Regions from separate parts of the Cobetia sp. MC34 genome, predicted to be linked through region 2. Evidence: predicted binding sites of a transcription regulator. Region 2 holds the regulator's gene; each other region holds the start of a gene.
The links. Region 2 encodes PhoB, which activates phosphate uptake and scavenging genes when phosphate is short. Its sites were predicted from a motif close to TGTCATANNNNTGTCANA; they were not measured.

Region 1: the regulator PhoB is predicted to act here: its motif matches at 8,258-8,275, upstream of ugpB (sn-glycerol-3-phosphate ABC transporter substrate-binding protein UgpB).
Region 3: the regulator PhoB is predicted to act here: its motif matches at 9,083-9,100, upstream of phbB (acetoacetyl-CoA reductase).

Annotation. Positions count from the first base shown of each region.
Region 1 covers NZ_JADPPY010000019.1:52,195-62,743, forward strand. The annotation lists gene trpC (indole-3-glycerol phosphate synthase TrpC) at 1-695, shown strand, start outside; gene IZU87_RS11485 (HAD-IIB family hydrolase) at 850-1,668, opposite strand; gene IZU87_RS11490 (DeoR/GlpR family DNA-binding transcription regulator) at 1,774-2,595, opposite strand; gene IZU87_RS11495 (glycerophosphoryl diester phosphodiesterase) at 2,592-3,419, opposite strand; gene IZU87_RS11500 (sn-glycerol-3-phosphate import ATP-binding protein UgpC) at 3,600-4,715, opposite strand; gene ugpE (sn-glycerol-3-phosphate ABC transporter permease UgpE) at 4,818-5,663, opposite strand; gene ugpA (sn-glycerol-3-phosphate ABC transporter permease UgpA) at 5,663-6,538, opposite strand; gene ugpB (sn-glycerol-3-phosphate ABC transporter substrate-binding protein UgpB) at 6,739-8,109, opposite strand; gene IZU87_RS11520 (hypothetical protein) at 8,475-9,062, shown strand; gene IZU87_RS11525 (acyl-CoA dehydrogenase) at 9,174-10,549, opposite strand, start outside.
Region 2 covers NZ_JADPPY010000038.1:15,261-25,809, reverse strand. The annotation lists gene cysZ (sulfate transporter CysZ) at 1-663, shown strand, start outside; gene phoR (phosphate regulon sensor histidine kinase PhoR) at 850-2,172, opposite strand; gene phoB (phosphate regulon transcriptional regulator PhoB) at 2,180-2,869, opposite strand; gene ubiA (4-hydroxybenzoate octaprenyltransferase) at 3,093-3,983, opposite strand; gene IZU87_RS15105 (chorismate--pyruvate lyase family protein) at 4,051-4,608, opposite strand; gene IZU87_RS15100 (NAD(P)/FAD-dependent oxidoreductase) at 4,948-6,147, shown strand; gene IZU87_RS15095 (HU family DNA-binding protein) at 6,398-6,673, shown strand; gene IZU87_RS15090 (hypothetical protein) at 6,847-7,203, shown strand; gene IZU87_RS15085 (DUF2780 domain-containing protein) at 7,338-7,754, opposite strand; gene yccS (YccS family putative transporter) at 7,945-10,197, shown strand; gene recG (ATP-dependent DNA helicase RecG) at 10,333-10,549, opposite strand, start outside.
Region 3 covers NZ_JADPPY010000025.1:14,128-24,676, forward strand. The annotation lists gene IZU87_RS12755 (hypothetical protein) at 1-707, opposite strand, end outside; gene IZU87_RS12760 (zinc-binding dehydrogenase) at 704-1,726, opposite strand; gene IZU87_RS12765 (alanine/glycine:cation symporter family protein) at 1,943-3,484, opposite strand; gene IZU87_RS12770 (universal stress protein) at 3,565-4,002, opposite strand; gene IZU87_RS12775 (hypothetical protein) at 4,485-4,910, opposite strand; gene IZU87_RS12780 (MalY/PatB family protein) at 5,031-6,185, shown strand; gene IZU87_RS12785 (tetratricopeptide repeat protein) at 6,750-7,715, opposite strand; gene IZU87_RS12790 (EVE domain-containing protein) at 7,850-8,329, opposite strand; tRNA gene IZU87_RS12795 (tRNA-Met) at 8,529-8,605, opposite strand; tRNA gene IZU87_RS12800 (tRNA-Met) at 8,649-8,725, opposite strand; tRNA gene IZU87_RS12805 (tRNA-Met) at 8,778-8,854, opposite strand; gene phbB (acetoacetyl-CoA reductase) at 9,225-9,971, shown strand; gene IZU87_RS12815 (DUF349 domain-containing protein) at 10,123-10,549, opposite strand, start outside.

The DNA of each region.
Region 1 (10,549 bases), on a different contig from region 2:
AGCAGAGCGCGCCGCGCGGCTTCATCGAGGCGCTGACGTCGCGCATCGACCGTGGCGAGCCGGCCATCATCGCCGAAGTGAAGAAGGCGTCACCCTCCAAGGGCGTGATCCGTGAAGACTTCGTGCCCGCCGAGATCGCCGTGGCCTACGAGCAGGCCGGTGCGGCCTGCCTGTCGGTGCTCACTGATGCCGACTTCTTCCAGGGGCATGAGGACTTCATGATCGAGGCGCGCGACGCCGTCTCGATTCCGGTGATTCGCAAGGACTTCATCATCCACCCGTATCAGGTGCTGGAAGCACGTGCCATCGGCGCCGACTGCATCCTGTTGATCGTCGCGGCGCTGGACGATGCGCGCCTGAGTGCTCTGTATCGTCAGGCGCGTGAGCTGGGCATGGATGTGCTGGTCGAGGTGCATGACGGCGAAGAGCTCAAGCGTGCACTGGCGCTGGGCATCGAGCTGGTCGGCATCAACAACCGCGACCTGCGCACCTTCGAGACGTCGCTGGAGACGACGCTGGACCTGCTGACCGACATGCCGCAGGGCGTGCGTGTGGTCACCGAATCTGGCATCCATACCCGTGACGATGTGGCGAAGATGCGCGACGCTGGCGTCCACGGCTTCCTGGTGGGAGAAGCCTTCATGCGCTTTGATGATCCGGGCGAGGGTCTGCGGGGATTGTTTTTCGGGGATTGATAGCCGGTAGTTGGCGTTATTCGTTATCTTATGGATAACAAAAGCCCGCATGGCAATGCCATGCGGGCTTTTTTCATGCCTGTCTGCTGACTTCTGTCCAAAGGCCTGTGGCCGTCATCCTGCTGGAGGCCTGTGGCTGCCTTCAGTCACAGGGTCAGGCGTCTGTCTTGACGCTCTCGACTCCCTTGCGTGCCGTGAGCAGAGCTTCGGCGATTTCCTCGACCCCGGCGCCATGACTGTGGCGTGTCACCCAGCTGGGCTCCCAGCCGAGTGCCGCGCGGTGCTGGATGATGTTGGCCACGCCCACGGTGTGGCGGAAGGTGGCGAACATCGGCGCATCATTGGGGGCATCGCCGACGTACATCACCTCCTGCTCCAGCTGCATGCGGTCCAGGCCGAAGGTCTCGGTGAGGACTCGCACCGCCATGCGCGCCTTGTCGAACTCGCCCTGCCACGCATTGATGTGGATGGAGCTGGCGCGCGCCTGAATACCGGCGGCCGTGAAACCGGCGATGATGGCGCGAATCTCGCTCTGGACCAGCGGGCCGACCGCCTGACAGTGGTCCACCGCGACATCGGCGAAGCGGAAGGGCTGGTCCTGCGCCAGTGCCGCGCGCGGATGGTTGAGCAGCAGCTGGCGGGCGACGGTCATGACATGGCGTTGGCGAGCGCGCAGGCGCTGCTCGTCTTCCCACCAGGTGGTGAGGATGCGCTGCCCCTGGCGGCGGAAGGCAAAGGCGCCGTTTTCACCGATCACGCTGGCGACCGGCCAGGCGCGTGCGATGTGATCGCACCAGCCCGCACAGCCGCCCGTGACGGGGATGACCTTGATGCCGGCGGCATCCAGGCGCTCCAGCGCCGCCAGCGTCGATGCCGCGAGACGCCCTTCATGGGTGAGGGTGTCATCGATATCGGTCAACAGATACCGGATACCCGACAGGGTGCTGGCAGGACAGTGGGCGAAGGCTTGCATGGTGGTTCCAGAAATCCTCAGAAGGTAAGCGGGAGCGCGGCTGTCATCAGTCGCGTGTCCCTTCAGTATCGTCGATGCGTGCCGGCTTGCGCGACGCGCCTCGGTTCAGGCAGTGAAGCGCACCGACAGGCTCTGCTGGCTGGCAGCCTCAAGCGCGCTGCGATAATCGGGTTGATGGGGCAGCTCATCGGTGACCAGCAGGTCGATCTCCTCGAGCGGGGCGATGCGGCACATGGCGGCGCGGCCCCATTTGCTGGCATCGGCGACCAGAATCCGGCGCTGGGCGTGATGGACCAGCGCACGGCTGACCGCGGCCTCTTCCGGGTCGAAGTCGAGCAGTCCACCGGCATCGAGACCGCCACAGCCGAGGACCGCGATATCGACCTGATGGCGCGCGAAGAAGGCCACGGTGGCACTGCCGACCACATCGAGATCCTGTGGGCGCAGTTGTCCTTCCGCCAACTGGACGGCGACATCCGGGTGGGTCGAGAGCGCCTGGGCCACCTGCAGATTGTTGGTGATCACGCGCAGGCCGCGCCGGGCAAGCAAGGCTTCGGCGACCGCCACCACGCTGGTGCCGATGCCCAGTGCCAGGGTGGCGCCATCGGGAATCTCGGCGGCCACGCTGGCGGCCATGGCCTGCTTGGCAGTGCGCGCCAGCATGATGCGCTGGGAATGTCCCAGGTTGTAGCCGCCCGGTGGGCGCTCGATGCCGCCGTGACGCCGACGCGCCAGCCCGCGCTCACACAGCACGCCCAGGTCACGCCGGATGGTCTGGGGCGTGACGTCGAAGGCGTGGGCCAGCGGGTCGACCGCCAGCTGGCCCTCGCGGGCCAGTCGCTCGAGAATCTGTTGCTGGCGCGGCGTCAGTGCTTCATTGCTGGCGTGTTCAACGCTGCGACTGTCGCGCTCGATGCCCGGGGTCATGTCTGGGGTAGCCCTTGCGTGGTGGTGTTGTTCGGTAGAGTGGGCTCGCGATCCTCCTCGCTGAAGATGGCCGGGTCATCGCTGATGACGGCATCCACACCCCAGGCCCAGCGCGGTGCAAAGGCGGCTGCATCGTTGGGCGTGTAGCAGAGCAGCTTGTGGCCACGGCTGGTGATGTCACTGGCCGCGGCCCGCGTCAGGGCGCGCCAGTCGGCATGCACGGAACTTGCGTTCAGCTCATCGGCCAGGCTCTGCCAGTCGTCGGGGATGTCATCGTAGAGCAGGCCGATATGCACCTGCGGGTCGCGTTGACGCGTCAGGCGCAGCGCCTGGGGATCAAACGACGAGATGATCAGGTGTGAGGCGGGCAGATGGGCGCTGGCCATCGGGATGGCGGCATCGACCAGCGCCTGGGCATCGTGGCCAGGGCTGAGCTTGAGTTCCAGATTCAGGCGCATGTCCAGGCGTGCGATCAGCTCCAGCGCCTGCTTGAGAGAGGCCATGCGCTCACCGGCAAAGCACGCATTGAACCAGCTGCCGACATCGAAGGTCTGCACGCTGTCCCAATCGAGATTCTTGAGCTTGCCACGCCCATCCGAGCAGCGATTCACGCCGGCGTCGTGCCAGATGACCGGCGTGCCATCGCCCAGCAACTGCACGTCCAGTTCCACCCATTGAAAGCCGGCCTCATGCGCCGCCTGAATGGCGGCCAGGGTGTTTTCCGGCGCATAGGCCGACAGGCCGCGATGTGCGATCGCCAGGGGCAGGGACAGGACGCTGTCAGTTGAATGTGATGCGTCGGCTGAATGTGACGATGAAACCATGGTGAATCCTCACAGAAAGAATGGCATGTCTGCCCGCCACGCAGCTGTGGCGCTGATCGGTCGAGGCGGATCACTGATGCTCAGACGCGAGACGGATCAGGGCAGGTCTCAAGCATTACCATCCAATGATGACGTTATCAGGGCAAGGGGTTCCGTCGCCCCGCGACAGGACGACAGCGCTCATTCGATGGCCGCTGTCGCCTGCTCGCGGGTTGCCAGCCGCTTGCCGTCGGTGCCGAACAGATGGGCACGCGCCGGAAGGATGGCCAGGCGCAGCGTCTGTTCTTCCGCGACGGCGTGCTCGCCATCGAGTCTCACCACCAGCGGCTCGCTCTGGCCTTGCAGTCGGCAGTACGCCAGGGTGTCCGCGCCCAGCGGTTCGACCAGCTCGATGCGCGCCTCAAGCTCCGCGGCCCCTGCGGGCAGGGCATCGGCTGTTCCCAGTACCTGCAGGTGCTCGGGGCGAATGCCGAGGGTCAGCTCAGCGCCCGTGGCCAGGCCTTCGCCCTGCAGGGCAATGGTTGCGCCACACGGCAGCGCAAGGCCGGTCTGTGCCTGGGTGGCGCTCAGGAAGTTCATCGCCGGCGAGCCGATGAAGCCGGCGATGAACTGGCTGGCGGGCTGATCGTAGAGCGCCATCGGCGTGCCGAACTGCTCGACATGGCCTCCATTCATCACCACCAGGCGATCCGCCAGGGTCATGGCTTCGGTCTGATCATGGGTCACGTAGACGGAAGTGACCTTGAGGCGCTTCTGCAGGCGACGGATCTCGAGACGCATCTGCACGCGCAGCTTGGCGTCCAGATTCGAGAGCGGCTCATCGAACAGGAAGACCTGCGGCTTGCGCACGATGGCGCGCCCCATGGCGACTCGCTGACGCTGGCCGCCGGAGAGCTGCTTGGGGCGGCGATCGAGCAGCTCCGTCAGGCCCAGCAGCTCGGCGGCCTCGCTGACGCGCTGCTGGATCTCGTCCTTGGGCGTGCGCCGGTTCTTGAGGCCGTAGGCCATGTTGTCGAACACGCTCATGTGCGGGTAGAGCGCGTAGTTCTGGAACACCATCGCGATGTCGCGCTCGGCGGGCTCCAGCTCATTGACACGCTTGCCGTTGATCTCCAGATCGCCCTCGGAGGTGTCCTCCAGGCCCGCCAGAGTGCGCAGCAGGGTCGACTTGCCACAGCCAGACGGGCCGACGATGACGATCAGCTCGCCTTCGCCGAAAGCCAGATCGATGCCATGCAGGGCCTTGTAGCCATTGGGGTACTGCTTCTTGAGCTGCTTGAGCGCCAGTGTTGCCATGAGTTGTGTATCCAGAGCGGTGGCGTGACGGGCAAGCCTGTCCATCACGGCGTAACGGAATCAGGGGGCTTGGGGCGAGGTGTCGCGGGTCGGAGTGCGAGATCACTTCTCGCTGTCCACCAGGCCCTTGATGAAGTAGCGCTGCATGAACAGGATCACCAGTACCGGCGGGCCCATGGCCAGCAGCGTGGTGGCGGTGACGTCCTGCCACGGCACCAGACCATCACCGGTGGTCAGCATGCGCTTGAGGCTGACGACGATGGTCAGATAGTCGGCATCGGTGGTGATCAACAGCGGCCACAGATACTGGTTCCAGCCGTAGATGAACATGATCACGAACAGTGCCGCGATGTTGGTCTTCGACAGCGGCAGCAGGATGTCCTTGAGAAAGCGCCACGGCCCGGCGCCATCGATGCGCGCGGCCTCGACCAGTTCCGCCGGAATGGTCAGGTAGAACTGGCGCAGCAGGAAGGTCGCGGTGGCGCTGGCAATCAGCGGCAGGATCAGACCGGCGTAGCTGTCCAGCATGTTGAGGTCGGCCACCACCTTGAAGGTCGGCAGGATTCGCACCTCCACCGGCAGCATCAGGGTGATGAAGATCAGCCAGAAGCACAGCTTGCGGAAGCGGAACTCGAAGAACACGATCGCGTAGGCGGCCAGCACCGAGATGATGATCTTGCCGATGGCGATGCCCAGTGCCATCAGCATCGAGTTGAACAGCAGGGTCATCACGTCGGCGCCGAGACTGCTGACCGGGTCTGCCAGCAGCTGGCGGTAGTTGTCCAGGCCAGCCTCGCCGATCCAGACGGGGGCGACGTTGGAGTAGAGGTCACCCATCTCGTGGGTACTGGCGCTGAAGGCGATCCAGACCGGCAGGAAGAACAGTGCGCAGCCGATGATCAGCAGGGCATGGCTTGCGATATCAAGCCCGGGGCGGTTGTAGCGCATCAGTACTGCACCTTCTTCTCGACATACTTGAACTGGATCAGCGTCAGCACGCCGACGATGACCATCAACAGTACGGACTGGGCAGCACTCGAGCCCAGGTCCTGCCCGACGAAACCATCTTCATAGACCTTGTAGACCAGGGTGCGGGTCGAGCCGGCCGGGCCGCCCTGGGTGGTGGCATCGATGGTGCCGAAGGTCTCGAAGAAGGCGTAGACCACGTTCATCACCAGCAGGAAGAAGCTGGTCGGCGAGAGCAGCGGGAAGGTGATGGTCCAGAAACGTCGCCAGGGGCCGGCGCGGTCCATCGCGGCCGCTTCCAGCAGGCTCTTGGGGATCGCCTGCAGACCGGCGAGGAAGAACACGAAGTTGTAGCTCATCTGCTTCCAGATCGAGGCCAGCACCACCAGCAACATGGCCTGATCTCCATTGAGCTTGTGATTCCAGTCGATGCCGATGGCGGACAGCAGCTCCGGCAGAATGCCCAGCGTCGGGTCGAACAGGAACAGCCACAGCACCCCGGCCACGGCGGGCGCCACGGCGTAGGGCCAGATCAGCAGGGTCTTGTAGGCGTGTGCGCCGCGCAGCACGCGGTCCGCCAGTACGGCCAGCCCCAGCGCCAATGCCATGGCGCCGAAGGCCACCGAAAAGGAAAAATAGGTGGTCGTCCATAGTGTCGTGAGATATTCGGGCTCGCTCAGCACGCTGACGAAGTTGCTCAGCCCGGTGAATTCCCGTGAGAGCCCGAAGGCATCCTCGACATAGAAGGCCTGTTCGATGGCCTGGTAGGCCGGCCAGAAGAAGAACACGGCCACGATCAGCAGCTGAGGCGCCAGCAGTATCCAGGGCGTGATGGGGTGTCGATTGAAATGGGCCATGCAGTAGGGGTCTCGCAAGCAAGGAAGGACTGGGTGGTTCCGTCGGTAGCACGGAGTCGGCAAGCCTCGGCCGCTCCTGTGCCATCAAGCCGTGAGAGAAGGGAAAGGACACCGGATGTCGGATGCGCTTTCCGCTCTCTGGCTGGAGAAAATAGCGGGAGGGCGAGCCCGGCATGGGCCCGCCCCCGGTGTGGCGATGATCAGCCGTTGGCGCGTTCGAACTTCTCGAGCAGCGAATCGCCGCGCTTGACGGCGTTGTCGAGACCGTCCTGCACGCTTTCCTTGCCGGAGAAGATCTTCTCCAGCTCTTCATTGATCACGTCACGAATCTGCACCATGTTGCCCAGGCGCAGGCCCTTGGAGTTCTCGGTCGGCGTCGCGGAGGTCATCTGGGTGATGGCGACGTCAGTGCCCGGGTTCTCGGCGTAGAAGCCCTGTTCGCGCGTCAGTTCTGCCGCGGCAGTGGTGATCGGCAGATAGCCGGTGAACTGGTGCCAGTCGGCCTGCACTTCAGGCTTGGAGAGGTACTGGAAGAACTTGGCGACGCCCTGGTATTCCTCATCGCTGTGACCGGACAGCACCCACAGCGAGGCGCCACCGATGATGGAGTTCTGCGGTGTCTCGATCACGTCGCTGTCATAGGGCAGCGGTGCCACGCCGAACTCGAAGCCCTTGGCGCTTTCCTTGACGCCGGCATAGCTGGCGGAAGAGCCCATCATCATCGCGCACTCGCCGGAGTAGAACTTGGGCGCCGCGTCATCGAAGCGACCGCCGAACACGAAGCGCTTGTCGGCCTGCCAGTCATCGAGACGCTGGATGTGGTCGACCACGGCGGTCGTGTTGAATTCAAGGCGGGTATCGGTGCCGGCGAAGCCATTGGCCTGGCTGGCGAAGGGCACGTCGTTGCGCGCCGAGAAGTTCTCCAGCATCACCCAGGACGGCCAGGTGGTGGTCAGGCCACAGCTGGCGGCGCCGGAATCGACGACCTTCTTGAGCGCAGCGCCCATTTCCTGCCAGGTCTGCGGGAGGGAGTCGACGCCCGCCTTGGCCAGCACGTCCTTGTTGTAGTAGGTCACCGGCGTCGAGGAGTTGAACGGCATCGACAGCATCTTGCCGTCGGTGTCGGTGTAATAGCCAGTGACGGCAGACAGGTAGGCGTTCGGGTCGAAGGCGGTGCCTTCCTGCGGCGCGAAGTCTGCCATCAGCTGATGCACCGGGACGATCGCGCCCTTGGCGCTCATCATGGTGGCGGTGCCGACCTCGAAGATCTGCACGATGTCCGGACCCTTGCCGGCGCGGAAGGCGGCGATGGCGGAGGTCATGGTCTCGGAGTAGTTGCCCTTGAAGACCGGCTTGACGACGTAGTCGTCCTGGCTTGCATTGAAGTCGGCCGCGATCTCGTCGACCTTCTTGCCGAGCCCGCCCCCCATGGCGTGCCACCATTCCACCTCGGTGGCGGCGAGGGCACTGGCGGAGGCGGAGGCGAAACCGATGGCCAGCGCGAGGCTGGCGAGGCGACGAGTCGCGGTGGCAGTCGTACGGGTGCTTGCATGATGAGTCGGGCGGCGCATGGTCAAACTCCTGAGAGGTTCCCCTGGCCAGCTTCCGCAACAAAGAAGAAGGACGCTGGCCGCTGACGATCGATGGCGACGATCAAGTGAACATTTTCTTGTTCTTTTGATGATCGTCCGAAAAGCGTAGACGACTCTATAGCGCCCGCCTTACAACTTTGTGACAGGTAGATGTTCATTCGAGCGAAGCTGAGCTTATGGCTGAACTTATGACAGAATTTGTGACTGAGCAGCCGGCGTGTGGCGCCGCCAGCTCGGCTCAGGTTGGCAAGCGAGGCGCCGGGGGCAACTCAAGGCTGGAATAAGCGGCCGGCGAGCGAGTGTGCTAGTCTTGCGCGCTGAAAATGCCTGTGGCGGAGAACGCGATGAAAGTGGTTGAAGTGAGTGCCGGTGCCCGACGTGATGCCTGTCTGGCGATGCTGTGCGCCGAAGTCCATGGCCGCGAAGGGGGTCTGGATGCGCTGGTGAGTTACGCCGGCGTGCGTGGGGTGTGGTTCGAGAATGAGATGGCGCGCCTGTTCGCGCTGGTCGACGATGCCGAGCGCATCCACTCTGCCGCGCTGCTGGTACTCGACGAGAACGCACGTGGCCTGAATCTGGCGCTGTGGGCGACGCCGACGGTGCATCGCGGTCACGACCACGGCATCGCGCTGGTCTCCCAGCTGTCCGATCACGGCCGCCTGCAGGTGCGCATCACCGACAGCTCACTGGTCAGCGTGCTGCGTCGCGCCGGCATCAACGACTGGCTGGAGGCCGAGGCCGAAGGCGATCAACCGCGCGAGCTGGTCGGCATGAATCCGGCGGCGCGTGTCGGCAACCTGGCGGCCCTCGACGCGCCGCTGCGCCTGGACCGCGAGCGCATCAAGCGCTCCTTCAAGGCGCGCCCGAAGGACTTCGAGACCTACAAGAATGCCTTCGTGCGTGACCTGGAGCACTTCGCGCGTCATATCTGAGGGTGAGATGACGCACGCGAATGGCATGCTCTGCCAAGACAAAGGCCCCGCTCATTGAGCGGGGCCTTTGTGGTTCTGCGATCGGCGATCAGCGATCAATTCCTGTATCGATCAGGCGGCGTCCTGCTGCGGGTTGGAGGCGGTGCCGTCACTCGCCATCGGCTTGCGCACGAAGGCGTCGAATTCGAAGTGGTCGACGGTCAGCATGTCGAGTACCTCGGCTTCGAAGACGCGCATGAAGTCGCCATCCTCGGCTGACAGGATGCCTGCCTCGACCGCCGCTTCGATACGCGCTTCCGGTGACAGTGCGTCGGCCGGAATCTCGCCCTTGTGGTAGGCCTTGGCCAGCGCCTTGTAGATCGGCTCGGCGCGCGGGTAGTCCTTGAGCAGCGCGTTGTAGCGGGCGAGGGCGTTGTCCTGCTGGCCTTCGTCCTGGGCGTCCCAGGTGTTGTCGGTCAGCTTGGCACGCAGGGCGGTATCGGTGGAGACAGCACGGGCGATCTCGCGGGTCAGGCTGTCCTTGGGCATGGCGAACTGACGGCCACGCGGCAGGGCGATCACGCGCAGGGCAGTGCCCAGCGCACGGTTGGGCAGGTTGGCGAACAGCTCATCCAGTGCCTTTTCCGCGCGGTGCAGCAGCCACTGCATGCTGTAGTGGAACAGCGCCTCTTCGTGTTCGCAGGCCTCGGATTCGTGCCACTGCTTGAGTGTCAGTGACGCCAGGTAGAGGTTGGAGAGCACGTCGCCCAGGCGCGCCGACAGCATCTCGCGCGCCTTGAGGCTGGAGCCGAGGCTTGCCATGGCCGCATCGGCGGACAGCGAGAAGGCGGCGCTGAAGCGGTTGATGTGGCTGGCGTAGGGCGTGGCGACGGCGTCGAAACCAGTGGCCTTGCCGCCGATGCCGAAGCTCTGGGTGAAGGCGCGTGCTGCGTTGCCGAAGATCAGGCCGGCATGGCGGAAGAAGGCCTTGTCGAAGGCGTTCAGGTCATCGGCGTCCTTGGCGGCCAGCTCTTCCAGCACGTAAGGATGGCAGCGGATCGCGCCCTGACCGAAGATCATCAGGTTGCGGGTCATGATGTTGGCGCCTTCCACCGTGATCGAGACCGGAGTGCCGGCGTAGGCCACGCCGATGTAGTTGCGCGGGCCAAGCGTCACGCCGCGTCCGCCGTGGATGTCCATGCCGTCGGCCAGCAGCGAGCGGGCCATCTCGGTCAGCTGGCTCTTGAGGATGGCGGAGGGCACTGCCGGCTTGTGGCCGTTGTCGATCATGTTGGCGGTGTGCAGCACCGACGCCTGGCTGATGTAGTTCATCGCGGCCATGCGTGCCAGCGGCTCCTGCACGCCTTCCATTTCGGCCACCGGCAGATTGAACTGACGACGGATGCGCGCAAAGCCGGCGCTCCAGCCCAGTGCGTAGCGCGAGATGCCCGCGGAACCGGACGGCAGGGTGATGCAGCGGCCCACCGACAGACACTCGACCAGCATCT
Region 2 (10,549 bases):
TTCGTATTCGTACCGCTGGCGATCAACCTGGTGCTCTACAGCATCACGCTGTGGGTGTTGTTCAACCAGTTCGGTGGCTGGATCGATTACTGGATGCTCAAGGTACCGGCGTGGCTGGACTGGCTCAGCTGGTTGATCTGGCCGGTGCTGGTAGTGAGTCTGTTGCTGGTGGTGTTCTTCACCTTCAGCCTGGTGACCAACCTGATCGCCGCGCCCTTCTACGGCATTCTGGCCGAGAAGGTCGAGCATCGTCTGGATGGCACCCTGATCGATGATGACCGTGGCCTGATGAAGATCGGCGTCGACTCGCTGGGGCGTGAAATGGCCAAGCTGGGCTACTTCATCCCGCGCATGATCGCGCTGTTCATCATCGGCTTCATCCCGGGTCTGAACCTGCTCTCGCCGCTGTTGTGGGGGCTGTTCTCGGCCTGGAGCATGTCGATCCAGTATCTCGACTACCCGATGGACAACCATCAGGTCAGCTTCGGCGACATGAAGCAGCGCCTCAAGGCGCGCTGGTGGCCCTCACTAACCTTCGGCGCCGCGGTGTTCGTCATGACGCTGGTGCCGCTGGCCAATCTGCTGTTCATCCCGGGCGCCGTCGCCGGGGCGGTACTGATGTGGCAGAGCCACTACCGTCAGTTGCCGGCGCCGCGTCGTTGAGACAGCCTGTCGCAGAGATGGCTTGTCGCTGAACTGACTCGTCGCTAAGTTGGCACGTCGCTGAAATAGCCGCAGCGTCGTCTGATTGACCAAACGAAACGCCCCGCAGTCGCCTCCTTTCGAGGTGGCCGCGGGGCGTTCTGCGTTGGGCTGGCGTCCGGGGCAAATCATCACTGAATCAGCCCATTACTGGGCTAGCGCACTGCTGGCCTGGGGAGCGCTCGCCTGACAGGCGCGCTCGTCGGGGAAGTGACAGCGGAAGCGCGCACCCTCGCCGGGGTGGCTGTCGATCTCCAGATGGCCCTGATGACGAATCAGCACATGCTTGACGATGGCAAGCCCGAGGCCGGTGCCTCCCGTGGCGGTGCTGCGGCCCTTGTCGATGCGGTAGAAGCGCTCGGTCAGGCGCGGCAGGTGCACCGGGTCGATCCCGTCCCCGTCATCTTCCACCTCGACCAGCAGGCCCTGGTCATCCGCCTTCCAGCGCAGGGTGATATGGCAGTCTTCGGGGGTGTAGCGCACCGCATTGAAGACCAGATTCGAGATCGCGCTGCGCAGTTCCTGCTCCTCACCGCGCAGTGACAGGCTGGCATCGGCCTCGATGGAGAAGGTGTGGCGCCCCTGGGACAGGCCTTCGGCGTCGTCGCGGATATGGCCGAGCAGGGCGCTCATGTCGATGCAGCGACCATTGTCGGACAGCTCGTCGGTTTCCAGGCGTGACAGGGTCAGCAGGTCCTCGACCAGGTGCTGCATGCGGTCGGTCTGGCTCTGCATTTGGCCCAGTCCACGCTGCCAGCGCGGTGGCAGGTCATCGGCGTAATCGGAGTAGGTCTCGAGATAGCCGGCCAGTACCGTCAGCGGCGTGCGCAGCTCATGGGAGACATTGGCCACGAAGTCGCGGCGCATCTCTTCAAGACGATAGAGGCGGGTGACGTCACGCAGCATGACCAGACGCTCGTTGTCACCGAACAGGGTGATGGAGATCTGCAGCGTCAGGTTGTCAGACAGCGGCGACTGGAGCGTCAGCGGCTCGCGGTAGGCCAGCCGATTGAAGTAGTCGATGAAGACGGGGTCACGCAGATAGTTGGTGATGTGCTGACCGCGGTCGTGGCTGGCCTTGAGACCGACCAGCTGCTCGGCAGCGCTGTTCCACCATTCCATGTCACCGTGGTTGTCCAGCATCACCAGGCCGTCGCGCATGGCCTCGGAGGATTCCTGGATACGGTTGAGGATGCTGCGCAGTCGCTCCTGAGCCTGACGCTGGCCCTTCTGGTAGCGGTAGAGACGATCGAGCAGGTCTCCCCAGACGCCATCGCCGGGCGGCGGCTCTTCATGGGGATTGGTGATCAGCCAGGTGTAGAGGCTCTTCAAGTGCTTGAGATGGACGAACAGATACAGCGAAAGACCCAGCGCCAGGCCCCAGCCCAGATGGCCCAGCAGGCCACCGATCAGGCCGAAGCCACCGGCAAGGTAGCCGAGGCGCCATAGCTCGTTGGTCCAATAGCGCATGAATCCCTCAGGCCTGAGCGCTGAAGCGGTAACCGGTGCCGCGGACGGTCTGGATCAGATGCTGATGGCCTGTGCCCAGCGCCTTGCGCAGGCGACGGATGTGCACGTCCACGGTGCGCTCCTCGACATAGACGTTGCCGCCCCATACCTGATCGAGCAGCTGGCTGCGCGTGTAGGCACGCTCCTGATGCGTCATGAAGAACTGCAGCAGGCGATATTCGGTCGGGCCGACATCCAGCGAGTTGCCGTGGGCGGTGACGCGGTGGCTGGCCGGGTCGAGCATCAGGCCTTCGACTTCCACCGCCTCCTCGACTCCCTTGGGAGTGGTGCGACGCAGCACGGCCTTGAGACGGGCGACCAGCTCGCGCGGCGAGAATGGCTTGGTGATGTAGTCGTCGGCACCGGCTTCCAGGCCTTGAATCTTGTTGTCTTCCTCGCCCTTGGCGGTCAACAGGATGATCGGCAGCTCCGAGGTGGTCTCGTCACGCTTGAGACGCCGCGCGAGCTCCAGGCCACTGGTGCCCGGCATCATCCAGTCCAGCAACAGCAGATCGGGCTTTTCATCGACGACGATGGCGTGGGCGTCCTGGGCATTGTCTGCCTCCAGCACGCGGTAATCCGCCATTTCGAGGGCAACGGCGATCATCTCGCGAATCGAGGATTCATCGTCGACAATCAGTACGGTCTTGGAGCTCATCGCTAGATCCCATGCAGCAGTCGGCGCACGCGCCAGAATGACAAGTCGATGACGATTACAACCCGCTTATATGACAACGAGATGACAACTGCCAGCATGGCAGCTTGCACGCAAGCCTGCCAGCCACCTTGGAGGCGCGGCAGGCAGGCATGAACCGTGGGCTGGGGAGCAACAGAGGGCTGGGGTTGCTTTAAATTAAATAATACTAATGTTTATACAGGAGTCAGCTCATCGGCCAGGTCGCCAGGGCGATACCGGCGAAGATCAGCAGACCCGTCCAATGATTGTTGAGGAACGCCTGGAAGCAGGGCGCACGCTCACGCTCACGGATCAGACGTTGCTGCCAGACGAAGGTGACGGCGGCGGCGGCCAGCCCCAGCCAGTAGAAGATGCCCAGCGTCAGGTGCAGGCCGATGCCGATCAACACCGCCAGCATGCCCAGCTGCAACAGGCCGATCATCAGCTTGTCGGCACGCCCGAACAGCACGGCGGTGGACTTGATGCCCACCTTGAGGTCGTCGTTGCGATCGACCATCGCGTAGGCGGTGTCGTAGGCCACCGTCCACATCAGGTTGGCCGCGAACAGCCACCAGCCGTAGGTCGGTACCTCCTCCAGCGTCGCGGCGAAGGCCATCGGAATCGCCCAGCCGAAGGCGGCGCCCAGCACCACCTGGGGCAGATGATGGAAGCGCTTCATGAACGGATAGCTGGCCGCCAGCAGCACGGCGACGATCGACAGCAGCACCGTGGTCAGGTTGGTGAAGCACACCAGCACGAAGGCGGCCGCGACCAGCCCCCCGAACAGCGTCAGCGCTTCGCGCTCCGAAATGCGACCCGAGGTCAGCGGCCGGTCACGCGTGCGCTCGACATGCTTGTCCCAATGGCGGTCGGCGTAGTCGTTGATCACGCAGCCGGCGGCGCGCATCAGATAGACCCCGGCGATGAAGATCAGCAGGGTCGTGCGCTCGGGAATGCCATCTGCCGCCAGCCACAGTGCCCACAGAGTCGGCCACATCAGCAGCCAGGTGCCGATGGGGCGGTCCAGCCGTGTCACGGCGAGGTAGTCGGCCAGTCTGGAAGGACGCGAAGCGGCGGAAGTGGATGACGCGGTCATCGGGGCTCCTGGGCGGGTGGTAGTGGGCAAGGGAAGAGAGAGAAACGAGGCCAGTCGGCCGCAAGGCTCAGGGCAGCTGCAGCGCGTGCTGGAAGGCCGGTGTGAAGCCCTCCTGCACCAGCACCTTGAAGCGACCGTGCGAGAACATCGAGCGGCGCATCCACAGGCTGGTGGTGCGGGCCAGCGGTCTGGGGCTCGAAAGCACCAGCGGGGCACGGCTGACATCGATGGCGCTGCGGGTCAGGTCGGGCTGGCGAAACAGCCAATGGCCCAGCGAGCGCTCGCCCAGCGTCGAAAGGCGATGACCGTGGGCCAGGTCCAGCGCCGCCAGCGAGCGTGCGATCACCCATGGCGTATCGCCATGACAGAGTGCCACTTCGCGTCGCCAGACATGCCGGCGTGGGCCGATGCCCAGCAGGCGCGCCTCATCCAGCCGCGCGGGGCCGGTGTCCTGCAGCAGCAGGCGCACGCGCAGGCCCTGAATGGGCTGGCCATCGCGTTCATCCTGCTGTTGCATGGCGCTTGCAAGACGCTGGGTCAGCGAGTCCGTCGAGGAGAGCCACGCCCACCAGCCGGCCGGCATGACACCCTGCAGCGCGGCAGCCGGCTGCCAATGACGGCGCACCGCCGCCGAAGCAACGGGTGCGGTGCGCGTGGGCGAAGGCCAGCGAGGCGCAGGCTGGCATAGGGTCTCGGTTGACGGATGAGGCGCCTCACAGGTGGAGGTCTGTGGCGTGAGCGCTGCGCGATGAGGCTCGCCTGCTGGGCATCGGACCACGGTGAATTCCCTGTCAGGATGACGAAATGGCGAGTCTAGCATGGCCGGGCGGCAAGGCCTTCCGCTCAGGCATGCCTGCACTGCTGGCGGGCTGGTATGCTGGGCGCATTCATCGGCGTTCATGACGGACGCTGCTGGCGCTCTTTCATCAGCGCTTCCCTCGGATCGATCTCAGGAGATGGTGCCATGCGCGACCCTCGCACCCTTGTCATCATTGGTACCGGCATGGCGGGCATTGGTCTGGCGCGCGCGCTGCGTGCGCGTGACAAGGACAGCCGGCTGATCCTCATCAGCCAGGACAGCGGCCACGATTACGCCAAGCCGATGCTGTCCACCGCCTTCGCCAAGAAGATGTCGGCCACCGACCTGTCGCGTCAGGCGCCGGTGGCGCTGGTGGACGAGCTGAATGCCGAGCTGCGTACCCATCAACGCGTCACTGCCATCGATGGTGATGCCCGCCAGCTATGGCTGGGCGAGGAGTGCCTGGCCTATGACGAGCTGGTGCTGGCACTCGGCGCCGCGCCGCGTCGTCCCTTCCCCGTCGCCGCGGAAGTGGCCTCACGCGTGCAGAGCATCAATGACCTCGACGACTATGCGGCCTTCTGCGCGACGCTGGCGAAGGCCCGCGAGCGCGGGGAAGACGGGCACGTGGTGATTGTCGGTGCCGGACTGGTCGGCTGTGAATACGCCAATGATCTGACGGCCGCCGGCCACCGCGTCACGCTGGTCGCGCCTGAGGAAACTCCGCTGGATGGGTTGCTGCCGCAAGCGCTGGGGCAGCGTCTGGGTGTGGCGCTGGATGGGCTCGGTGTGACGCGTCGCCAGGGCGAGATGGTCGAGACCATCGCCGCCAGTTCAGGCGAGGAGGCCGAACGTCAGGCCGCGCCGGTCGAGGTGCGCCTGCAGAGCGGTCGTCGCCTGACGGGCTCCGTGGTTCTGCTGGCCACCGGGCTGGCGCCGCGCATTCGTCTGGCGCAGGCCGCGGGTCTGAGCGCCGGTGGTGACGGCATCCGTGTCGACCGCTACCTGGCCACCTCCCAGCCGCATATCTGGGCGCTGGGCGATTGCGCCAGTGTCGAGGGCGTCAATGCCATGTATGTCCAGCCGCTGCAGATGGCTGCGCGCACCCTGGCGGCCAACCTGTGTGGCGAGCCGAGCGTGCTCGACTGGAAGGCGTGGCCGGTGCTGGTCAAGACACCGGTCTTGCCGGTGGTGGCCTATCCGCCGCGTTCGGCCGTGGCGCGCTGGGAAATCACCGGTGAAGGCGATGACCTCGAAGCGCGTGCATTGGATATGAACGAACGCTTGATTGGATATGCGTTGACAGGCGCCGCCGTTCGCAGGAAAGTCGAGCTAGCGCGGCAGGCGCCGCCGTTGCTAGGCTAGGCGATGCCATGATCGATGGTCGTAAATCCCTTGCTGCCAGCGCGGTCAGGCACGATAGTGAATGCTCCGTCAGACATGCTGCTCAGCGAGTGTCGTCTGACAGAATGCTGCCATCGACAGGTTTGATACGGCAAAGCTTGCCGGGAGCGGATTGCGTCGCCGCCATACGCCACCGCTAGCAAGTGCAAGAACAACAATGGAAACGGCGGCTTGGCCGCCCGTGCAGAATGCCAAACCAGGAGGGCTTTTCATGCGCAAGCCAGAACTCGCTGCGGCCATCGCCGAGCGTGCGGATCTATCCAAGGACAAGGCCAGTCAGGTACTGAACGTGATTCTCGACGAGATCACTCATACCGTGGCCAAAGGCAATGACGTCTCACTGATCGGTTTCGGGTCATTCACCGTGCGCCAGCGTGCGGCGCGTACCGGCAAGAATCCTCAGACAGGCAAGCCGCTGACCATCCCGGCCAGCAAGACCGTTGCCTTCAAACCCGGCAAGTCGTTGAAGGATGCAGTGACCAAGTAACCTCGGCTCGTGCTTCAGCGCAGACCCGGGGTGGCTGTCGTCATGGCTTTCAATCGTCGTCATCAAAAGCCCTGTCGGCTGTCATGCTGATGCCACCGGTTCCGCCCTGCGGGGCCGGTGGCATTTTCATATGGCCTGCGTGACCGACGCTTCGCGATTCAAGGAATGACACCATGAAGCTCAAGATATTGCTGTGGGTGCTGGGTCTGCTGCTCAAGCGGGCCTTCAAGCGTGACCCCGAATTTCGTGCCGAGCTGGAAAAGCGTCCACTGGACTGGGGTGTCGCGACCGAAGACATGAGCATCGCGCGTCACTACCGCATGTCCCACGCGGGCGTCACCACCGGCAGTGGCCTGCCGGTGGATACCGAGCTTGAGCTGCGCTTCGCCGATAGCGACAGTGCGGTGGCCTTCCTGCTCAAGCCTTCGCCGCGTGCCTTCCTGCAAGGCCTGATGGACCAGCGCGTGCGTCTGGTCGGCGATTCGGCCCAGCTCAACCGCTTGCAGTCATTGCTCAAGCGCATTCGCTGAATGATCCTGTGCCGTGCCTGCATGAACGAAAGACGCCCCGCTGAGAGAATCAGCGGGGCGTTCTTTTGTCACGAGCAGTTGTCACGAGCAGTTGTCGCGAGCTTTTCTTTTGCCACGAGCTTTTCCTGGGGGCCTCACAGCAACTGCTTGAGGCCCGGAATGCCTTCGAGCACCTGATCGACCACGCCATCGCCGGCTTCTTCGCGCGCATAGCTCAGCGTCTCATCGGCCACGCCGCGCGCCTGGTCCATGTTCAGGTCCAGCCCCATCAGCTTCTGGCCCAGTTCCAGCGCACCGCCACCGCTGCCGCCGGCGAAGGCGCTGACGGCGCCCAGCAGGCCGCCCATGAGGCCACCGCCACCGGACTCGGCGGCTTCCTCGCCTGCGCTGCCGATCAGGCCTTCCGCTCCCGGGATGGCGCCCAGCAGTGAAGCGGCCGGGCCATCCGGCCCCTGCTCACGCACGAACTTGAGAACCATGCCGACCGCCTGCTCGGCGATTTCCGGTGATAGCCCGAGGGAGCCAGTGACGCGTTCGATTAGAGGATGCATCGGTATTCTCCATGAAAGCCAATGAGGTCAGGAGTCTTCAGAGTGGCACGTCGCGGCGATTCGACATTCGACGCGCCTGCCAACGCTTGCATGCGCCATGGCTCTCGGACACGGCAGAACGGGGTGTTATGCTAGCGATATAAATCTAAAGTCTAATGCGCTGCCCGGCGCCCTGGTCACGGAACACTTCATGACACGCTCTCTTCTGGACTCCCTCATGCACTCCCTGCGTCGTCTGTGGACGCTGGATGCCTTCAGCTATTCGCTACGCATGTTGATCGCGCTGGGTGGCGTGATGGCGGTGGGGTTCTGGCTCGACGAGATGGCGGTGGTGATTCCGCTGTTTCTGGGCGTGATCGCCTCGGGGCTGGCGGAAACCGATGATCACTGGCGCGGCCGACTGCGCGCGCTGGGCATGACGCTGGCCTGCTTCAGCATCGCCGCCGTCTCGGTGGAGCTGTTGTTCGGCATGCCGCTGCCCTTCGTGATCGGGCTGGCGCTGGCCACCTTCGCGATGCCGATGCTGGGCGCCATCGATGCCCGCTACGGCGCCATCGCGCGCGCCTCGTTGATTCTGGCCGTCTACACCATGATCAGCCTCGAGCAGCAGCATGGAGATGGTCAGATCGCGGTGCTGGAGCGCAGCCTGCCCGAATGGCTGCGGGAGCCGGGGCTGGGCATCAATCTGGTTCAGCCGTTGCTGCTGGTGGTGGGGGCGTCCTGGTATGGCCTGCTCTCGGTCGTGTGGTGTGCGCTGTTCTCGCGCCAGCCGCTCAAGCACAGCATGGCGACGCTCTACCGTGAGCTGGGTCGCTACCTGATTCTCAAAGCGCAGCTGTTCGAGCCGCTGCGCAATGTCGACCAGTCTGCCCGGCGGCTGGCGCTGGCCGAGCAGAACGGCCGCGTGGTGGTGGCGCTCAACCAGACCAAGGAGATGGTCTTCCGGCGCCTCGCCGGACGACGCGATACCACCAAGCTCGACCGCTACCTGCGCCTCTACTTCATCGCCCAGGATCTCCACGAGCGCGCCAGCTCCAGCCATTATCCCTACGGCCAGCTCACCGACGCCTTCTTCCATCACGACATCCTGTTTCGCTGTCAGCGCCTGCTGGAGCAGCAGGGGCGCGCCTGTCGCGGGCTCGGCAAGGCGCTGTTGATGCGCCAGCCCTTCGATGCCAGTGACAGCCAGCAGGCGCTGGAAGACCTCAATGCCTCGCTCGTCTATCTCAAGCAACAGCAGCGGCCCGAGTGGCATCATCTGATGCAGGCGCTGGAAGCCCTCGCCAGCAACCTGCGCCTGATCGAAGGCCAGATTGCGCGCCTGAATGATCTCGAAGCCGTCAGCAATGAAAGCGACAACAGCCTGCTGGACCGCTCGCCCCATGGCACGCGCGACATGTTCGAGCGTATCCGCAGCCACCTGACGCCGCGCTCGCCGATCTTCCGCCATGCGCTGCGTCTGACCGCGACGCTGGTGGCCGGCTATGGCGTGCTGCTGGCGGTGCACCCGACCCAGGGCTACTGGATTCTGCTGACCGGGCTGTTCGTGTGTCGTCCCAGCTACGGTGATACGCGCCGCACGCTGGCGCAGCGAATTCTGGGCACGCTGATCGGTCTGGTCGCCGGCTGGGCGCTGATCAGTCTGTTCCCGGCGCCCACGATCCAGGCCGGGATCGCCGTGGTCGCGGGGGTGCTGTTCTTCGCCACCCGTGGCTCGCGCTATACCCTGGCCACCGCCGCCATCACGCTGATGGTGCTGGCGTGCTTCAACCAGGTCGGCGATGGCTTCGATCTCATCTGGCCGCGGCTGTTCGATACGCTGGTCGGTGGCCTGCTGGCCGGGCTGTCGGTGGTGTTGATCCTGCCGGACTGGCAGGGCCGCAAGCTCTATCGTCAGGCCGGCGTCAGCCTCAAGACCAGCGGTCGCTATCTGGGCGAGGTGCTGTCCCAGTACCGCCACGGCAAGCGCGATGATCTGGCCTACCGCCTGGCACGCCGCAATGCCCACAACGCCGACGCGGCCTTCTCCAATCTGCTGGCCACCGCGCGTAAGGAGCCCGGCCACTTCCGGCGCGATGTCGAGCCGGGCTTCGGCTTCCTGCTCCACGCGCATACCGTGCTCGGCTATCTCTCGGCACTGGCAGCGCATCGTGGCGAACTGGAATCGACCGCCTCGGCCAGCAGTGGCATCGAGACGCTGCTGCGCCATGGCGAGCGCCTGAGTCAGCAGCTGACGGCGTTGGGAGAGCAATTGGAGGCGGGCGGTGAGATCGCCCTCACGCTGGACAGCGAAGATGAGATCGCGGCACTGGAAGCCGAGGTCGAGCAGGTCGAGTCCACCACCGGACGCCTGGCGCTGTCACAGCTGATTCTGCTGCTGCGGCTATTGCAGCCGCTGGAAAGCGCTGGCACCCAGCTGATCAAGGCCAGCCGCGCCAGCTGACCTGTCCTGACTGACCGGTACTGAAAGACAAGTGCTGTAAGACAAGTGCTGTCTGAGCGACTGGCGCGGCGGGCCGGGTGATCGAGTGTCCGGGCGGAATAGGTGAGGACGCCAGGTGAGCAGCGGGCAGCGCGTTCAGACGGCGCCGTATTGCCCGGCCGCCTCGCCCAGCCAGCGGCGAATCAATGGCTCCGCGGCCTGCGGGGCCTCGCTGAGGATGGCATCGGCCAGCGTGGTGGTCGGGGCGATCAGGTCACTGTCACGCTCGAGATCGGCGATCTTCATCCCCGCCAGCCCCGTCTGACGCGTGCCCAGCACTTCGCCGGGGCCGCGTAGCTCCAGGTCCTTCTCG
Region 3 (10,549 bases), on a different contig from region 2:
GGGTAACTGAGCGAGACCACCAGCGCATAGCACAATAGCGAGCCAAGGCCGGCCGGGTAGTGCTTGATGACGGTCGCGACGGCCACTGGCCCCTGGGTGAGATGCAGAATCACCAGCAGCGGGTACATGGTGACCGGGAAGGCCGCCACCAGGCCTGCCCACGAGGGTGGCAGCAGATGGGCCAGCGCGGTGATGCCGAACACGATGCCGGCGGCCAGTCCGGCGCGCGCCAGCAGCGAGACCCAGGAGAAGGGCGACTTGCGCGCCGTGCTCTCCGGTACGCCGCGATAGAGGCGCATGCACAGCACGATGGCGATCAGCGTCACGATCACGCCGCTGACGCGCGTGAACTCGAACTGCGCCAGCACCAGGCTGGCGAGCAGCCAACCCAGCAGGCCGCCCAGGGTGCCATTGATGACGCCGCGCAGTCCTTGTGCACGCCCGCATAGCCAGTAGCCGACCCCCAGCGCCAGCGTCGAGGAGAAGCCGGCCAGAGTGTAGACGGCGCTCTGGCCGGCGAACTCGGGGGAGATCTCAACGCCGATGAAGCCCAGCGTGATGGCCGTGCCGAGCGGGTAGCCGGACAGCAGTCCGGCCATGCGTGTCGAGAGGCGCTCCGCGATCAATGACAGCCCGATCACCACCGCCACAGAGATCAGCAGCTTGAGCAGTTGCAGGCCCAGCTCACCCTGAAGCGCTGCGCTCATTGGGCGGCGTCCCAGAACTGACGACGCACCAGCGAGATCTTGCCCACTGCCTTGCCGGAGGCCTGATGACGATGGGCCTCGGCGACCTCGCTGAAGTCGAACTGGCGCTCATCGAGGCGCACCTTGAACTCGCCTTCCTCGACCAGCTCCACCAGCTTGCCCAGCGCCTGGCGCTGCTGCTCATGCCCGATGCCCGCGGTCAGCGGCAGCAGGATCGACAGCACTTCCAGACTGCGGCTGCCGGCGTGCAGCGGCGAGAGATCCACCGTGGTGCGCGCATTGATGGTCACGATGCGTCCGCCCAGCTTGCTGGCGGCGAAGCTGGCGGCCAGGTTGTCACCACCGACGCAGTCGAAGACCAGATCGAAGCCCTCGCCACCCGTCAGCCGGGCCACGTAATCGGCCACGGTTTCCTCGCGGTAGCGAATGACGTGGTCCGCGCCGCAGTCACGAGCCGCCCGGGCCTTGTCATCGCTGGACACCGTGGTGGCGACTTCCGCACCGATACAACGGGCGATCTGCAATGCCACATGGCCGACGCCACCGGCGCCGCCGTGGATCAGCACGCGTTGTCCCGCTTCCAGCCGGCCACGCTCCACCAGTGCCTGCCAGGCGGTGATGAACACTGCCGGCAACGCGGCGGCTTCCATGAAGCTCAGGCGGCGCGGCTTGCGGGTGATCAGGCGCTCGTCGGCGAGCATGTAATCCGCCAGCGCGCCCGGATGAGCGGCGACACCGCCGGCGAAGCCGAGCACCTCGTCGCCGGGCGAGAAGGCCAGCACGTCATCACCGACGGCATCGATCACACCGGCCACGTCGCCGTGCAGCACGCAGGGCTCTTGCGGCAAAAGAGGCACCTGGCCGCTGGCCAGCTTGAGATCCAGTGGATTGACGCTGGAGGCAGCGATGCGAATGCGCACCTGGCCGGAGCCGGGAGTGGGTAGCGGGCATTCGGTCGCCACGAAGTCGGCATCCGGGCCGGGATTGCGCAGCACCATGGCATGCATGGAAGCGAGCATGAGACGTCCTCGTTGATACGGGTTCCGGCCAGTGTGGCCAGTGAGCGCCACACCCTACCCATTGCGCTGCGTTGCGGCAATCCGACTTGGGTGGTTTCAGCCGTCCAATGCACGGAATTGCATGATCGACAACGAAAAAGCCCCTGCCGATGGGCAGGGGCTTGGGGTCATGCGGCGGCTGACAGCTGTGTCAGGCCCGCCTGGGCGTGATGGGGATCACGCGTTCTGGCGCTTGGCCTCCTTGTCGACCGGTGCGATCTCGCCGGACTTCAGCTTGGCCATGTACTGGGCCAGCTCACGCTTCACGACCGGCATCAGGTAGTAGAGGCCGATGATGTTGGCGATGGACATGGCGAAGATCATGGCGTCGGAGAAGTCGATGACCGGGCCGAGACTCATGGAGGAACCGATGACCACGAAGGCGAGGAAGATCAGCTTGTAGACGATCTCGGAGCCCTTGCTCTCACCGAACAGGTAGGTCCAGGCCTTCAGGCCGTAGTAGGACCAGGACAGCATGGTGGAGAAGGCGAACATCAGCACCGCAAGAGCCAGCACATACGGGAACCACGGGAAGGCGGTCTCGAAGGCGTAGGAGGTCAGCTGGACGCCGCCGAGGCCTTCGACCTGATAGGCACCGGTGATGACGATGACCAGCGCGGTCATGGTGCAGATGACGACGGTATCGATGAACGGTTCGAGCAGGGCGACGATCCCTTCGGTCGCCGGCTGGGAAGTCTTGACGGCAGAGTGGGCGATGGCCGCGGAGCCGATACCGGCTTCATTGGAGAAGGCAGCACGCTTGAAGCCCTGGATCAGCACGCCGACGATACCGCCGCCGACCGCGACCGGTGCGAAGGCACCTTCGATGATGGCGCCGAAGGCGGCCGGAATCGCACTGAAGTTGAAGCCGAGGATGATGAGTGCCGCGATCACGTAGATGACAGCCATCATCGGCACCAGCTTCTCGGTGACACGTGCGATGGACTTGATGCCGCCGATGATGACCATGCCGACGATGGCGGCCATCACGAGACCGAACAGCCAGCCGTAGCCGACCAGGAAGCTGGCATCACCGCCGGTGACGTTGACGGCCTGCTGATAGGACTGGTTGGCCTGGAACATGTTGCCGCCGCCGATGGAGCCACCGATGGCACAGATGGCGAAGAAGATCGCCAGAATCTTGCCCAGACCCGCCTTGCCATTTTCCGCGAAGCCCTTGGACAGGTAGTACATCGGGCCGCCGGAGATGGAACCATCTGCGTTGACGTTGCGGTACTTCACGCCAAGCGTACATTCACAGAACTTGGAGGCCATGCCGAGCAGACCGGCCAGAATCATCCAGAAGGTCGCGCCCGGGCCGCCCAGCGAGACGGCGACCGCGACGCCGGCGATGTTGCCAAGGCCGACCGTGCCGGACAGCGCCGTGGCCAATGCCTGGAAGTGGGATACCTCGCCTTCATCCTTCGGGTCGGTGTAGTCGCCCTTGACCAGGCGGATGGCATGGCCGAACAGGCGGAACTGCACGAAGCCGAAATAGAGCGTGAAGATGACGGCCGCGATGATCAGCCAGCCGACGATCAGCGGGAACTGGGTGCCGGCCACCGGCACGGAATAGAAGATGGTCGAGACGATCGGATTGACGATCGGTCCGACGATGTCACTGATGGCCTGGTCCATGCCTTCGGCACGGGCAGAGCTTGCGGCCATGAGGGCTGCCATCGCGGCAGCCCAGGGGGCCAGGGAGCGGAATCGACTCATGAGAGGTAACCTCGAAAAGCGAATTGTCGTTATTGTCTGGTGCGAATCTCTGCAGGCGGCGGGTGCGGGAGGCGCCTGTCTCAGGGAACGATGGTGACGGGCACCGAGGCCTCTTGAATCAGATGGGCGGTGACGCTGCCGAAGATGCGTGAGCGCACGCTTTCCCCCTTGCGGCCGACGATGATCTGCTCGGCATTCACTTCACGCGCCAGCAGGCTGAGGATCTCGGCGGCATCGCCGTGGCGGACACGCCCCTCGACCTGATAGCCCTCCTTTTCCAGCTCGCTGATGGCAGGCGCCAGCACACGCTCACGGGCCAGCTTGATCTCGTTCTCGCGGCGGCTGGCGCGCTGGGCGTTCTCTTCCGGCGTGTTGAAGCTGTAGGGCGACCATTCGACCACGTAGCAGAGAATGATCCTGGTTTCCGCGCCCACCAGAGAGGCGACGCGCTTGGCATAGGCAATGGCACTGTCGCCGCCCGGGGTTCCATCCAGTCCGACAATCAGGGAGGTGGTCATGGAGCTTCTCCTGAAGCTTGCTGGTCGTCGTGTCGCGCCAGCGGATTCTTGTTGAATTACCGTTTCGTTGCGGTTGAAAGAACTTTACTCCTCGCTCACACAAGAAATCCCTTCGGGTGTAACGCTTCACAAAACGATGATTAAACGAAATGGCGTCAGTTACGCGTTGACGAGTCTCAGGTTTCCGCTACGCCATTAGCCGCTGGTGACGATATTCGCTGAGAAAACTGCTACCCATGGCTGTCAGCAATGCCGAGAGCAGGACGAGCTGTCCTTTAGGGCGCCAGCAGGGTCACCATCAGAATCGCTGTCAGTGGCAGGGGGCGGGAGTGAGAGCGGACAAGAGAATAGAGCGGACAAGAGAGGGTAAGCAGGGGAGGGAAAGCAGAGGATGGGGAGGTGAGGAAGGAGAGCAGAGGAGAGTAGAAAAAACGCAGCGCTGCTTAGCAACAGCGCTGCGGGCGCTCGACAATCGACCGCGGCTAGATCAGCCGCTGATGCGTCAGGTCTTGCCAGGCGGCTTCGATGGGCCAGGCCAGTGGCTGACGCAGGTGTTCCGGCAGCGCCATCAGGGCGGCCGTGGGACTGTCGTGTTCGCGCATGCGCAACCAGCAATAGGCCCAGGCGCAGGCATCATCCGGGCTCTGCGGCACCGGGCGTGCCGGCATCTGCATCAACAGGAACAGCGCTGCCTTGGGTGCCCACAGCGGCGCACCGCCCTCGGCGGCCCACTGCTCCAGCGTCTCGCCATCGGGATTGCTGGCGGGCTGGCCAAGACTTGCGACGCGCGCGGTATCGGCCAGCAGCACGGCGAGACGCTCGCTGTCGCCGCGGCCATGGGTCAGCCAGGCACGCAACAGACCGGGCAGCCCGCGCTGGGCCTGTGGGTAAAAGGTGTCTTCAGACATGCACAAAGCCTTATGCTGTAGTTGGTCCACAGGTATTCTTCTCGCCGCCCGAGGGCGGCGTGAGTCGAGAGCACTGCTCGCGTTGCCTGCCAAATTTGCCCGCCACAGGGAGACTCCATCTTGCCATTCGATTTCATCACCCCGCTCGATCGACGCCAGTATCCTTCCCAGAAGTGGGATCGCTACGCCTCGGACGTCATGCCCCTCTGGATCGCCGACATGGACTTCAGCGCCCCGCCCGCCGTGACGCGAGCGCTGGCCGAGCGAGTGGCGCACCCGGTCTATGGCTATGCCAAGCCGTCGGAGGGCCTCGATGACAGCCTGTGTGACTGGAGTCGCGAGCATTATGGCTGGGAGGTGCCGCGTGACGCCATCGTCTGGCTGCCGGGCGTGGTGCCGGCCTTGCACCTGGCCAGTCTGGCGTTGACCTCTCCCGGCGCGGGTGTGGTCACGACGACCCCGATCTACCCGCCCTTCCTCAAGGTGGCCCAGAAGACCGGGCGACTGGCGCAGATGGCGCCGCTGGCAGAGCCCGAGACACAAGGCGGCCCCTGGCGTCTGGATCTGGAGGCGCTGGAAGCGGCCATCACGCCCGAGACCGAGCTGCTGCTATGGTGCCACCCGCATAATCCTACCGGCCGCGTCTGGCGCGAGGAAGAGCTCGAGGCGCTGGCGGAGCTGGTCGAGCGTCACGACCTGCTGGTGGTCTCCGATGAGCTGCATGCTGATCTGGTGGTGGACCCGACGGCCCGCCATATTCCGCTGGCCAGCCTGAGCGAGCGACTGGCGGCGCGCTGCGTGACCCTGTGGGCGCCCTCCAAGACCTTCAACACCGCCGGGCTGACATTCGCCTGCGCGGTGATCACCGATCCCAAGCTGCGTGCACGCTTCACCGGCGCCGCCAATGGCTTGATGCCCGATACCAATGTGCTGGGCATGGCCGCGACCGAAGCGGCGTGGCGCGAGGGCGAACCGTGGCGTCAGGAGTTGCTGAGCGTGCTGCGTGACAACCTCGATCTGCTGGAGAGCCATGTGGCACGCTGGGACGGCGTCAGCATGTCGCGCCCGCAGGCCACCTATCTGGCCTGGCTCGATATGCGCAAGGCAGGGCTCGGGGAGTCTCCGCAGCAGACCCTGCTCGAGGAATGCGATGTCGCGCTGTCGGATGGCGCAGACTTCGGCTGGCCGGGCTTCGTGCGCTTGAACTACGGTACCACGCGCGTGCAGCTGGAGAAGGCGCTGCAGCAGATGGATGAGCGACTGCAGAAAGGCTGAGTTCGGTAGAGAGGCGAAATTGATCTGGGTCAGCCTGCGGCGTTTCGTTGGCAGCTATCGCTCATCGCAAACTTGAATTGAGAATCATTATCGTCAGCTCTGAAGCCAGGCCGCTCATCGCGAGGGGCTTGTCATCAGGAGATGCGACGATGAGACATGAGGTGGCAGAGACGCCGCGACAGGGGCGGCCAGCAAGCAGGGATGCAGGCGTGACGGCCTGTCGTGAATGGTGTTGTCAGGGCGGGAGCCTGCGCCTGGCGCGTTCATCGCCGCCATCTTCCCGCTACCGTGCACCCGCGGCGTCATCTGCCACCCCGTCTGCGCCAGACGCCGTGAAGTCTGCGGGCCAGGAACTAGAGGTGGACTTTCCGCCCAGCGTGCGCGAATCGCGTGCTCGCCCCTCGCTTCTCAAGGGCTGGAGCCGTCGTTAGCCCTTGAATCGGCGCGACGGCAGGCCCTCAATGACAAGGCCCCGCTTCCTTTACCGGAGGCGGGGCCTTGTCGTCTGCGTGGCGTGTTCAGCTCATCAGTGCGGTCAGCAGCAAGATCAGCGCATCAGCACGATCAGTACATCAGAGCGAACAGTTGGCGGCGGAAGCGCACGGTCAGCTCATGGGTCGCACCGAGGGCGTCGAAGACACGCAGCAGCGTCTTGCGTGCCAGATCATCGCCGTACTGGCGATCGGTCTTCACCAGGCTGATCAGGGCATCCAGCGCCAGCTCGTAGTGGCCATCCGCCAGGTCACGCATGGCGCGCTGGTAGCGGGCTTCGCTGTCGTCCCGCTCGATCATCGCCTGCACCTCTTCGGGAGACGGTGCCTCGGCGATGAAGTCGATACGTGCACGTACGCCACGCGCCTGGGCACCGTCACGGTCTTCCGGCTTGAGGGAGTCCAGCAGCTGACGGGCCTCTTCACCATTGCCTTCGGCGACCAGCACCGAGGCGAGGTGGATGCGGTATTCCGGTGTCTCGGGGGATTCCTGCGCCAGCTGTTGATACAGCGCCTTGGCGGTGACGAGGTCGCCGCTTTCCAGTGCAGTGGCCGCCTGCTCCGCGAGGCTGGGACCTGCCCCTGCCGCCGGCTGGACCTTGTGCTGCTCGAGGAACTGGCGAATCTCGGCCTCCGGACGTGCGTCGGTGAAGTTGCCTGCCAGACCGCCCTGGATGACCAGCTTGACGTCCGGCACCGAGCGCACGCCCAGCTGTGCGGCGATGTCCTGCTGTTCCTCGGCGTTCAGCTTGGCGAGGATGAAGCCGCCTGCATATTCACGTGCCAGCTTCTCGAGGATCGGCGTCAGGACGAGGCAGTGCTCGCTCTGCGGCGACCAGCAATCCAGCAGTACCGGCACTTGCTGTGAGGCTTCCAGCACCTGCTGAAGATTGCTCATGTCGACATCGATGATGTAGGTGTTGGCGTCTTCTGCCTGGCGCGGTGCACTGGCGGCACCGCCGCCGACCACCCCTTGTGGCTGGGCGGCGGTGGTGTCATTGCCGGTCAGTGGCTGGCCGGTATTGGGATCGATGATCATGGTGCATGCCCCGAAATTCTGTCTGCGATTCAAGGCTCGCGCGCGAGCCGGTTGGCCTGATGATGCGGCCCGTCGCAGTGGAGTTCAAGGCGCTGCCGGACACTTCCTCGCGCGAGCGCCCCGGGCGCGTCGGTTCACGGCAGCAGGGTGTCGTCGGCTAGGCTGGCGATGCAGGCGGCTTCGCTCTCGCTGAGCGGCATCACGGACAGGCGTGCGCGGCGCACCAGGTGGCTGTCCGCCAGCTCGGGCCGGGCCTTCAGGCGCGCGATGGGCAGGGTGGTGCGCAGCGGGCGAAGGTAGCTCAGACGCGGGGCGACCCAGCGCGGAGGCTTGTCGGCATCGATATCTGCCACCTGACGTGGGTCGAAGCCCTTGTGCTCAGGATCACTGGCCGTCGGGTCGGGCAGGGCGAGCTCGCTGACGACGGCCAGTCCGACCACCGCAGGCACCTTGCAGCTGGAGTGCTGGATGAGCACGACATCACCGAGCTGCATCTCGCGCAGGAAGTTGCGCGCCTGATAGTTGCGCACGCCATCCCAGAGCGCCGGTGATTCGCGGCGCAGGTCATCCAGCGAGAAGGCATCGGGTTCGGTCTTGACCAGCCAGTGGCGCATGCAGGCACTCCCTTGGGACTGACGTGATGAGTGTGAAGGGCCAGGTGTGGAGAGGCCCGGCGTGAAGATGGCTGGTCTGGAGAGGCCGAGTATGGATAGGGGTAGCCAGGCCCGTGAACCGGCTTCCTCGCCATCATCGCACAGGAATTTCACGCATACGAAAAAGGCCTGATGCATGGCATCAGGCCTTTCGAATTCTTGGTAGCGGGGACCGGATTTGAACCGATGACCTTCGGGTTATGAGCCCGACGAGCTACCAGACTGCTCCACCCCGCAACACTGGGTACTGCCTTTGCTCCAACTCTGACGCATCAGAGGTTGGTAGCGGGAACCGGATTTGAACCGATGACCTTCGGGTTATGAGCCCGACGAGCTACCAGACTGCTCCATCCCGCAACATCACGTTGGTGTCTGACCGGCAATTGCCTGATAAGCAACGACTTGTCAGTGGTAGCGGGGACCGGATTTGAACCGATGACCTTCGGGTTATGAGCCCGACGAGCTACCAGACTGCTCCACCCCGCATCAACGTGGGGCGTAGTATAAGGATATACAGTGCTGCGTCAACCGTTATCCCGTAATTGACGCAAACTTCTCGTGTCCGGTGAGTCATCACCAACCCGTCTGTGCCTCTTGAGCGATTATCGGCATCTTGTGTGAGAGATCTGCTACATACATTCCCGCTGCATCCTGTCCATACTGAAGAGGACGCGCCTCGCACAGGCGGATGGCAGGCGTCACAGAGTGCACGATTGTCATCAGGCTGTTAGAGACGCGGGTCATTGTTGTCGTTGCAGGCATTCTCGTTTTCTCAGGGCGGGGATGTCCGCAGATTCGCCAAGCTGTGCCCAAGCCAAGGACACAGGACGTTCCAGGATTAGGGAGACACAATAAGATGACACAAACAGCACCCGTCGCATGGGTTACCGGTGGTACCGGTGGCATTGGTTCCGCTATCTGCCGCGAGCTGGCGAACCAAGGGTATCAGGTAATTGCGGGTTACAGGAACAAGGAAAAGGCAGAGGGGTGGCTGTCGGAACAGCGCGCTGCCGGGTTCGAGAACATCGCACTGTCCGGCATCGAGCTGGACAACTTCGAAGCCTGTCAGGCAGGCGTCAACGAAATCCGCGAGCGCTTCGGCCCGATCGCGGTACTGGTCAACTGCGCCGGCATCACGCGTGATACCTCCATGCGCAAGATGAGCTATGAGCAGTGGCGCGAAGTCATCAACTGCAACCTCGACAGCGTCTTCAACACCTGCCGTGCCGTCATCAATGACATGCTGGAGCACAAGTACGGCCGCATCGTGAACATCTCCTCCATCAATGGCCGCAAGGGCCAGTTCGGGCAGGTCAACTACTCGGCCGCCAAGGCGGGCATGCATGGTCTGACCATGGCGCTGGCGCAGGAAACCGCGACCAAGGGCATTACCGTCAACACCCTCTCACCGGGCTACATCGCCACCGACATGATCATGAAGATCCCCGAAGAGATCCGTGAATCGATCCGCGAGACCATCCCGGTCAAGCGTTATGGTCAGCCGGACGAGATCGCACGTGCGGTCGCCTTCCTGGCCGACGAGAACTCCGGCTTCATCACCGGTGCCAACCTGGATATCAATGGCGGCCAGTTCATGGGCTGATGCTCTGCGCTAGAGTGAGCCAGAGCAGGGTTGGCACCCGGCCCCCTCTGGCAAGAGAATGAAAAAGCCCCCGTCTCTATCGAGACGGGGGCTTTTCGTTGCCATGACTTCAATCTTGCGAGCGCGTCGTCACCAGCTCAAGAGCACTGGCTCAGTGATTGAACAGCGCATCGAAGCGCGGCAGTTCGGTCTGCCAGGCGTCCCAGTCCAGCGGACCATTGGCGAGCAGCGCATCCAGCACCTCATCCAGCTCTTCTTCACGCTCCATGCGCTCGCCCAGCTGCTGGTTGATGCGCGCGACCTGCACGGTCAGGCGGCGTGATTCATCTTCGCTGCCCAGCGGGGCCTCGAACAGAATGGCCAGGTGGACACGCAGCTCGGCCAGGCGCTCATTGGCGGCGCTGCAGTTGCTCGGCAGGGCCTGGCGCATCTGGTTGCGCGCCGCATTGGCCTGACGGCTGTTGTCGTCGAAGGCCGAGGTGTTCGGCAGCTCGACATCCTGCACGTCGCCGTTGCGCGCGCTGGCATCCGCCACGGCGTGCTGTTCGAGCAGGTCACGCCATTGCTGCCATTCCTCG